DNA from 3 places in the Streptomyces sp. NPDC037410 genome. Region 2 is predicted to be linked to each of the others. Evidence: predicted binding sites of a transcription regulator. Region 2 holds the regulator's gene; each other region holds the start of a gene.
The links. The regulator HrcA, encoded in region 2, represses chaperone genes, less so after heat shock. The targets are predictions, from matches to a motif close to TTNGCACTCNGNNNNNCNGAGTGCNAA.
Positions count from the first base shown of each region.

Region 1: the regulator HrcA is predicted to act here: its motif matches at 1,470-1,496, upstream of groES (co-chaperone GroES).
Region 3: the regulator HrcA is predicted to act here: its motif matches at 1,866-1,892, upstream of groL (chaperonin GroEL).

Region 1 covers NZ_JBVJWR010000034.1:1,671-4,942, forward strand. Annotated here, with positions in the region: gene groL (chaperonin GroEL) at 1-951, opposite strand, end outside; gene groES (co-chaperone GroES) at 1,062-1,370, opposite strand; gene ACZ7HT_RS35190 (hypothetical protein) at 1,517-1,780, opposite strand; gene ACZ7HT_RS35195 (polysaccharide deacetylase family protein) at 1,777-2,691, opposite strand; gene ACZ7HT_RS35200 (THUMP-like domain-containing protein) at 2,848-3,272, shown strand, end outside.
Region 2 covers NZ_JBVJWR010000001.1:372,197-375,468, forward strand. Annotated here, with positions in the region: gene ACZ7HT_RS01765 (nitronate monooxygenase) at 1-339, opposite strand, end outside; gene dnaJ (molecular chaperone DnaJ) at 423-1,562, opposite strand; gene hrcA (heat-inducible transcriptional repressor HrcA) at 1,563-2,582, opposite strand; gene ACZ7HT_RS01780 (MBL fold metallo-hydrolase) at 2,731-3,272, shown strand, end outside.
Region 3 covers NZ_JBVJWR010000006.1:239,423-242,694, forward strand. Annotated here, with positions in the region: gene groL (chaperonin GroEL) at 73-1,701, opposite strand; gene ACZ7HT_RS12540 (cold-shock protein) at 2,065-2,268, opposite strand; gene ACZ7HT_RS12545 (MoaD/ThiS family protein) at 2,668-2,946, opposite strand; gene thrC (threonine synthase) at 2,961-3,272, opposite strand, start outside.

The DNA of each region.
Region 1 (3,272 bases), on a different contig from region 2:
GAGCACGTCCAGGCCGGCCTGGTCGAGCTTGAGGCCGACCTCCTCGGCGATGACGGTGGCACCGGTGAGGGTGGCCATGTCGCCGAGCATCGCCTTGCGGCGGTCGCCGAAGCCGGGGGCCTTGACGGCCACGGCGTTGAAGGTGCCACGGATCTTGTTGACGACGAGGGTGGAGAGGGCCTCGCCCTCGACGTCCTCGGCGATGATCAGGAGCGGCTTGCTGGCGCCGGCCTGGATGACCTTCTCCAGGATGGGCAGCAGGTCCTGGATCGAGGAGATCTTGCCCTGGTTGATCAGGATGTACGGGTCGTCGAGGACGGCCTCCATGCGCTCCTGGTCGGTCACCATGTACGGGGACAGGTAGCCCTTGTCGAAGGCCATGCCCTCGGTGAAGTCGAGCTCCAGGCCGAAGGTGTTGGACTCCTCGACGGTGATGACACCGTCCTTGCCGACCTTGTCCATCGCCTCGGCGATGAGCTCGCCGACCTGCTGGTCCTGCGCGGAGAGCGCGGCGACGGCGGCGATGTCGGACTTGTCCTCGATCGGGCGCGCGGTGGCGAGCAGCTCGTCGGAGACGGCCTTGACGGCGGCGTCGATGCCCTTCTTCAGGGCGGCCGGGGAGGCGCCGGCGGCGACGTTCTTCAGACCCTCGCGGACCAGGGCCTGGGCGAGCACCGTGGCGGTGGTGGTGCCGTCACCCGCGATGTCGTTGGTCTTGGTCGCCACCTCCTTCACGAGCTGGGCGCCGAGGTTCTCGTACGGGTCCTCGATCTCGACCTCGCGGGCGATCGTGACACCGTCGTTGGTGATGGTGGGGGCGCCGAACTTCTTGTCGATGACGACGTTGCGGCCCTTGGGGCCGATCGTCACCTTCACCGTGTCGGCAAGCTTGTTGACGCCGCGCTCAAGGGCGCGACGGGCGTCCTCGTCGAACTTCAGGATCTTCGCCATGGGAGCGGTTCAGCCCTCTCGGAATGTCGTGGAACGAACTGCGCCCCCGGACGCCCGGTGCGGGGTCAAGGGGCGCAGCTCAAAGCATCTGGTTCAGATACTTCGGCGAATTACTTCTCGACGATCGCGAGCACGTCGCGAGCCGAGAGGACGAGGTACTCCTCGCCGTTGTACTTCACCTCGGTGCCGCCGTACTTGCTGTACAGCACGATGTCGCCGGTCTTGACGTCGAGCGGCAGGCGCTCGCCGTTCTCGAAGCGGCCCGGGCCCACGGCAAGGACGACGCCCTCCTGGGGCTTCTCCTTGGCGGTGTCCGGAATGACCAGGCCAGAGGCGGTGGTCTGCTCGGCGTCGAGCGGCTGGACCACAATGCGGTCCTCGAGCGGCTTGATGGCAACCTTGGAGCTGGTGGTCGTCACGATCCGACCTCCCCCTTCGGAGATCTCACGGGGTTAACTGTCTGAGGTGGCGACCAGGTGGATCCGTCGTCGCGGGTGCCGGACCTGCCCGTCGCTGTGTTGGCACTCTCCAGTGGGGAGTGCCAGGGCCGAGACTATGACCGCGATTAGCACTCGGTCAAGCGGAGTGCCAATTCATCGCTCCGTGGCGTGACGGTACGCGTGACGGTACGAGTGACCGTACGAGGTCCGCCGGCCCCTTCGCAGGTCTTCGCGCCGACCGCCGCCCCCACCCGCTGGACCGGTGAGGGGTGGGGGCTCACCCGTTCCGCCGCCTTCCGGACGAGCCGTTCGATCGGGTCGACGGGGGCGGCGCAGGCCGGGAGGGCGAGGAGCGCGCCGGTCACGGCGAGCGCGGCGAACCGCCTCACACGTAGTCCTCGAGCTTCGCGACCGCGTACCCCTTGGACGTGATCACGTTCATCACCCGCCGGATCATGTCCGGCATCGTGCCCTTCCAGTCCTCCTTGCCCCGGAAATGGGTGAGCACGATGTCGCCGGGGTGCAGGTCCCGGTCCCATTCGCGCCACTCCATGTGGTCGGGGAAGGCCTCGGCGGCCCAGAGCGGGACCGCCTTGACGCCGCAGCTCTTCGCGGCGACCAGGGTGTCCTCGTTGTAGTTGCCGTACGGCGGGCGGAAGATCGAGGGCCGCTTGCCGAACTGCTTCTCGATGACGTCCTGCATGCCGCAGATCTCGTGCTTCTGCTCGCTGTACGAGAGTGCGGGGAGGTACCGGTGGTGGAGGGTGTGGTTGTTCAGGGCGACGCCGGACTCCTGGGACTTCTGCATCTTCGCGAAGTAGCCGTAGTCGTCCTTGACGACGTAGTCGCTGAGGAAGGCGCTGTAGGGGATCCGCAGCTCCTTCATCATCTTCAGCAGCTGGGGGTCCTTCTCCGCGCCGTCGTCGATCGTGAGGAAGACGACCTTCTGCTTGGTGGGCACGGTGGTGAAGACGGGCGGCAGGCCTTCGCCGTCGGTCTCGAAGCCCTTGCGGGTGGTGATCTTCGGCTTGACGGCGGGCGGGGCGGGCGCTTCGAGCGGGGGCTTGGCGAGGCCCCACTTCCTGGCGGCGAGCACGCGGGCGGCCCGCTGCGCGCGGACCCTCGCGACGTACGCGTTGAGGGCGCCGGCGGCGGGGGCCTGTTTCTCGGCGGCGGGGGCGGGCGCGCCGCGCTCGGGTTCGGCGCTGCCGGAGCAGGCCGTGGCGGCGGAGGCGAGGGCGGCCACGGCGAGCGCCGCCCCGAGCGTCCGGCGGGAGCGGTGCGCACCCTTGGCCGTCATGCGGGAGTGATGCGCACCGTATGTCATCATCTGGTCCTTTTGTCGTACGAGCTGCATGGCGCCGCATCCTGTCAGCGCGAGAGCCCCTTCCGGGCCGCGACACCGCCGTACGGCCCCACCGTCCCCCGACCGGCCCACACCCTCCCAGGCCCCAGAATGGGACGGGTGACCGACCTCGCCTCCTTCGCCGCCCTGCTCGCCCCCGAGGGGCAGACGCTCCTCGCCGCCCTGCGCGACTACGACCCCGCGCAGGAGCTCGCGGTCGCCTCCCGGCTGCGCCGCGACCATCCCGCCGAGCTCGTCACCGCGGCGCTCGGCCAGGCGCGGCTGCGGCAGCGGGCGGTGGCGAAGTTCGGTGCGGAGGACGCGTACCGGATGTACTTCACGCCCAACGGCGTCGAGCAGTCGACCCGCGCCTCGGTCGGCACGTACCGGGCGGCCCGGATGAAGGCGCTCGGCGTCCGGAGCGTCGCGGACCTCTGCTCCGGGATCGGCGGCGACGCGATCGCCCTGGCCCGCGCCGGGATCTCCGTCCTCGCCGTCGACCGGGACCCGCTGACCGCCGAGGCGGTACGGGCCAA
Region 2 (3,272 bases):
GTAGGCGTCGTCGCGGGAGTCGTCGGTCTCGCCGAGCGGGGTCTCGTACCAGGTGGCCTCGCCCGCGAGCTGGTGCCGGTAGACCTCGACGGCGGCGGGGTCGGCGGGCCGGCCGTCCTGCGGCATGAAGAGGTTGACACCGAAGGGGCGCGCGGTGAGGGTGCGGACCCGCTTGATCTCCTGGTACAGGCCTCCGGCCGTCTTGTACCCGCCGGCGAGGAAGCCGAGGGCCCCGGCCTCGCAGACGGCCCCGACGAGCTCGGGACCGGAGGCGCCACCGGCCATGGGGGCCTGCACGATCGGAAACCGAGAGAGATCGTTCAGTGCGGTGGGGGACATATGGGCATCGTGCCATGCCGCGGGGAGGGACATGGAAAGGGGCGGTATCCATGAATGGATACCGCCCCTTTCCACACACAGGCCTACCGCCCGTTGAAGGCGTCCTTCAAGCGCGAGAACAGACCCTGCTGTCCCGGCTGGAACTGCCCCGTGGGCCGTTCCTCGCCACGCAGCGTGGCCAGTTCGCGCAGGAGCCGCTCCTGCTCCGCGTCGAGCTTGCTCGGGGTCGTCACCTCGACGTGCACGATCAGGTCGCCCCGGCCGTTGCCCCGCAGGTGCGTGACGCCGCGCCCGTGCAGCGGGATCGACTGGCCGGACTGCGTGCCCGGGCGGATGTCGATCTCCTCGACGCCGTCGAGCGTCTGCAGCGGCACCTTGGTGCCGAGCGCGCCCGCCGTCATCGGGATGGTGACCGTGCAGTGCAGGTCGTCGCCGCGCCGCTGGAAGACCTCGTGCGGGGTCTCGTGGATCTCGACGTACAGATCGCCGGCGGGGCCGCCGCCGGGGCCGACCTCGCCCTCGCCCGCGAGCTGGATGCGGGTGCCGTTGTCGACACCGGCCGGGATCTTGACCGTGAGCGTGCGGCGGGACCGCACGCGGCCGTCGCCGGCGCACTCGGGGCACGGCGTCGGGACGACGGTGCCGAAGCCCTGGCACTGCGGGCAGGGGCGGGAGGTCATGACCTGGCCGAGGAAGGACCGGGTGACCTGGGAGACCTCACCGCGGCCGCGGCACATGTCACAGGTCTGCGCGGAGGTGCCGGGCGCGGCGCCCTCACCCGAACAGGTGGTGCAGACGACCGCCGTGTCGACCTGGATGTCCTTGGTGGTGCCGAAGGCCGCCTCGTTGAGGTCGATCTCCAGGCGGATCATGGCGTCCTGGCCGCGGCGGGTGCGCGAGCGCGGGCCGCGCTGCGAGGCCGTGCCGAAGAAGGCGTCCATGATGTCGGAGAAGTTGCCGAAGCCGCCGGCTCCGAAGCCGCCGCCCGCGCCACCGCCACCGGAGGCCGAGAGCGGGTCGCCACCGAGGTCGTAGACCTGCTTCTTCTGCGGGTCCGAGAGGACCTCGTAGGCGGCGTTGATCTCCTTGAAGCGTTCCTGCGTCTTGGGATCGGGATTGACGTCCGGGTGCAGCTCGCGCGCGAGCCTCCGGAACGCCTTCTTGATCTCGTCCTGGGACGCGTCGCGGCGCACGCCGAGTACGGCGTAGTAGTCCGTGGCCACTTACGACTCCGCCAGGATCTGTCCGACGTAACGTGCCACTGCGCGTACCGCTCCCATCGTTCCGGGGTAGTCCATGCGGGTCGGTCCGACCACGCCGAGTTTGGCGACTGCCTCGCCGCCCGAACCGTAGCCGACCGAGACGACGGACGTGGAGCTCAGCCCCTCGTGGGCGTTCTCGTGCCCGATGCGTACGGTCATGCCCGATTCCTTGGCCTCGCCCAGCAGCTTGAGGAGCACGACCTGCTCCTCAAGAGCTTCCAGGACAGGCCTGATCATCAGGGGGAAGTCGTGTCCGAAGCGGGTGAGATTGGCGGTGCCGCCGATCATCAGCCGCTCCTCGTGCTCCTCGACCAGGGTTTCGAGGAGGGTCGCGAGCACGGTCGAGACCGTGGCGCGGTCCTCGACCTCCTCGAAGGACTCGGGGAGGTCCTGCACCAGCTGCGGCACGTCGGCGAACCGGCGGCCGACGACCCGGCTGTTGAGCCGGGCCCTCAGGTCGGCGAGCGAGGTCTCGCCGAAGGGCGCGGGGCAGTCGACGACCCGCTGCTCGACCCGGCCGGTGTCCGTGATGAGGACGAGCATCAGGCGGGCGGGGGCCAGCGAGAGCAGTTCCACGTGCCGGACGGTCGAACGGGTCAGCGAGGGGTACTGGACGACGGCGACCTGGCGGGTCAGCTGGGCGAGCAGTCGTACGGTGCGCCCGACGACGTCGTCGAGGTCGACGGCTCCGTCGAGGAAGTTGTGGATGGCCCGCCGCTCGGGCGTCGACAGCGGCTTGACGCCGGCGAGCCGGTCGACGAAGAGCCGGTAGCCCTTGTCGGTGGGGATGCGCCCGGCGCTCGTATGAGGCTGAGCGATGTACCCCTCCTCCTCGAGCACGGCCATGTCGTTGCGGACGGTGGCCGGCGACACGCCGAGCTTGTGGCGCTCGGTGAGCGCCTTGGAGCCGACGGGCTCCTCCGTCCCGACGTAGTCCTGGACGATGGCGCGCAGGACCTCGAGTCTGCGTTCGCTGAGCATCGTGCGCACCTCCAGCTGTCGTCGTCGTTCCGGTTGCTCCGCTTTTGGCACTCACCCTGTCCGAGTGCCAGCGATCCCCCGGCCAGTGTACGGCGGCGGGCATCGCTCCTGGCAAGGAGGCGGCGCCCGCACCGGCTAGCGTCGCCCCATGGACGTGGATTGGGAAGCGTACGGATGGGAGCGGCTCGCGGACGGGGTGGGCCGGCGACGGCTGCCCGGCTGGGACGCCACGGTCGGGCTGATCCTGGGGACACGGGCGGTCCTGCTGTACGACACGGGGTCCTCGCTCACGGAGGGTGCCGAGCTGCGTGCGCAGATCGCGGCGCTCACGGGCGGCCGGAAGGTGACGCACATCGCACTCAGCCACCCGCACTTCGACCATGTGCTCGGCACGGCGGCCTTCGCGGGCGCGGAGGTCTTCGGCGCGGTGGGCTCGGACGACCTCCTGAGCGGAGCCAGGGCCCGGGAGGAGCTGCGCGAGGACGCGGTACGGCAAGGGCTCGACCCGCAGGCGGCCGCAGAGGCCGCCGACGTCCTCGTCGCCCCCCGTCATCTGGTCTCGGGCGAGTGGACGCTCGACCTGGGCGACCGTCAGGTCCTCCTGGCGAACGTCGGGCCCGGCCACACGGGCCACGACCTGGCACTCTGCGTCCCGGGAACGCAGGAGATCGTCTTCTGCGGCGACCTGGT
Region 3 (3,272 bases), on a different contig from region 2:
GAGGGCGGCACCCCCACCAGGGGGTGCCGCCCTCGTTCGCGTTCAGCGATGAACTGCCGATCCCGGTGGGGATCAGAAGTCCATGTCACCGCCCGGCATGCCGCCGCCGGCCGGCGCAGCGGCCTTCTCCGGCTTGTCGGCGATGACGGCCTCGGTGGTGAGGAACAGCGCGGCGATCGACGCGGCGTTCTGCAGCGCGGAGCGCGTGACCTTCGCCGGGTCGATGATGCCCTCGGCGATGAGGTCGACGTACTCGTTGGTCGCGGCGTTCAGGCCGTGGCCGACGGGCAGGTTGCGGACCTTCTCCGCCACGACGCCACCCTCGAGGCCGGCGTTGACGGCGATCTGCTTCAGCGGGGCCTCAAGGGCCAGCTTGACGATGTTGGCACCGGTGGCCTCGTCGCCCGACAGGTCCGCTTCGAGCTTCTCGAAGACGTTGGAGGCCTGGAGCAGGGCCACGCCGCCACCGGCGACGATGCCCTCCTCGACGGCCGCCTTCGCGTTGCGAACGGCGTCCTCGATGCGGTGCTTGCGCTCCTTGAGCTCGACCTCGGTCGCGGCACCGGCCTTGATGACGGCCACGCCGCCGGCCAGCTTCGCGAGGCGCTCCTGGAGCTTCTCGCGGTCGTAGTCCGAGTCGGAGTTCTCGATCTCGGCGCGGATCTGGTTCACGCGACCGGCGACCTGCTCGCTGTCACCGGCACCGTCGACGATGGTGGTCTCGTCCTTGGTGATGACGACCTTGCGGGCGCGGCCCAGCAGGTCCAGGCCCGCGTTCTCGAGCTTGAGGCCGACCTCCTCGGAGATGACCGTGCCGCCCGTGAGGATGGCGATGTCGTTCAGCATGGCCTTGCGGCGGTCGCCGAAGCCCGGGGCCTTGACGGCGACGGACTTGAAGGTGCCGCGGATCTTGTTGACGACCAGGGTCGACAGGGCCTCGCCCTCGACGTCCTCGGCGATGATCAGCAGCGGCTTGCCCGACTGCATGACCTTCTCCAGGAGCGGAAGGAGGTCCTTCACGGAGGAGATCTTGGAGTTGACGATCAGGAGGTACGGGTCGTCGAGCGACGCCTCCATGCGCTCCATGTCGGTGGCGAAGTACGCCGAGATGTAGCCCTTGTCGAAGCGCATGCCCTCGGTGAGCTCCAGCTCCAGACCGAAGGTCTGGGACTCCTCGACGGTGATGACGCCTTCCTTGCCGACCTTGTCCATGGCCTCGGCGATGAGCTCGCCGATCTGGGTGTCGGCGGCGGAGATGGAGGCCGTGGAAGCGATCTGCTCCTTGGTCTCGACATCCTTCGCCTGCTCGAGCAGGGCGCCCGAGACGGCCTCGACGGCCTTCTCGATGCCGCGCTTGAGGGCCATCGGGTTGGCACCCGCGGCGACGTTGCGGAGACCCTCGCGGACGAGCGCCTGGGCGAGGACGGTGGCGGTGGTCGTACCGTCGCCGGCGACGTCGTCCGTCTTCTTGGCGACTTCCTTGACCAGCTCGGCGCCGATCTTCTCGTACGGGTCCTCGAGCTCGATCTCCTTGGCGATGGAGACACCATCGTTGGTGATCGTGGGGGCGCCCCACTTCTTCTCGAGGACGACGTTGCGGCCCTTCGGGCCGAGGGTGACCTTGACGGCGTCAGCGAGCTGGTTCATGCCGCGCTCGAGACCGCGCCGGGCCTCCTCGTCGAACGCGATGATCTTGGCCATGTGAAGTGGTCCTCCCGGACATGGGGTGGATAACGCTCCAGGACCGCGCCGACGCCCGCGACGGACGGCCTGCGTGCCCGGCGGTTCCTTGCCCCACCTGGCCGCGGACCTCGTCTGCCCGATCCTCGTAAGCACTCTCACCTTCCGAGTGCTAACGCCAATGATTAGCACTCGCCCTAGGAGAGTGCAAGCCGTTCCGAAGGAACGTCGATGAGGGGTGGCGGTCGGGTGACGGGAGGGTGCAAGCGACTCTCGACTGTCAGGACACTCCGGATGGAGCCCCGGGAACGCACGAGGGGTCCGCATCCCCTCAGGGATGCGGACCCCTCGACGGCGTTGCGTCGGTGGCCGATCGCGCCGCGCTCAGACGGCGAGCTTGACCATGTCCGCCTGCGGACCCTTCTGGCCCTGCGAGATCTCGAACTCGACCCGCTGGCCCTCTTCGAGGCTGCGGTAGCCATCCATCTGGATCGCGCTGTAGTGGACGAAAACATCCGCACCACCGTCTACCGCGATGAAGCCGTAGCCCTTCTCCGCGTTGAACCACTTGACGGTGCCCTGAGCCATGCCTAACTCCCCTATTACTGGCCCTTGCGCGGGACCCGCACTTCGCGGACCCGGGTCAGACCTCTGCGCCGGAACGCGTCGACCGCGGCTGAATGTATCTGCCCAACTGCCCTCTGCAACAGGTCATTCGACCGGGAATTCTGGGCGGCCCGGAAAGGGGAATTGGGGAGAATCCCCAAGATGACGGGGCAAGTCGGGCCCGGCAAAGCACGCAGAAGGTACACAACGTGCGCGCACTTTGGCTGCTTCTTGTCGTGCGGGGGCGCATTCTCATATGCGCCCGGCATGAGCAGCGGAGGGGACTTCCCCAACTCTACCGCGCTCAACCATGCAGAATTGCCCCTTCCGCTTATCGCGCGGAAGGGGCAATTCGTACTGACTGGTAAGCCCTTCGGGGGCTCAGCAACCCCCGGCGACGGCCGGAATGATCGAGACGCCCGCGCCGGCCGGGGTGGCCGTCTCCAGGCCCTGCTCGAAGCGCACGTCGTCGTCGTTCACGTAGACGTTGACGAAGCGGCGCAGCTTGCCCTGGTCGTCCAGGACGCGGGCGGCGATGCCCGTGTGGTTCTTCTCCAGGTCCGCGATGACCTCGGCGAGGGTCGCGCCCTCGGCCTGGACCTCGGACTGACCGCCCGTGTAGGTGCGGAGGATGGTGGGGATGCGGACGTTCACGGCCATGTCTTCGTAACCTTTCAGAGCGCCAGGCCGGCGTCGCGGAACGCGTCCAGGCTCGGGCGGATGGTGACGGTCGCCTGAGAGGTGTCGGCCACCGCGTCCAGGGTCTTGAGTCCGTCGCCGGTGTTGAGGACGACGGTGGTGAGGTCCGGGTCGATGAGACCGGCCTCGACGAGCTTCTTGGTGACGCCGACGGTCACGCCGCCCGCGGTCTCCGCGAAGATGCCCTCGGTCTGCGCCAGGAGCTTGATCGCGTCCACGACCTGCTCGTCGTTCACGTCCTCCACGGCGCCGCCGGTCCGGCGGGCGATGTCGAGGACGTACGGGCC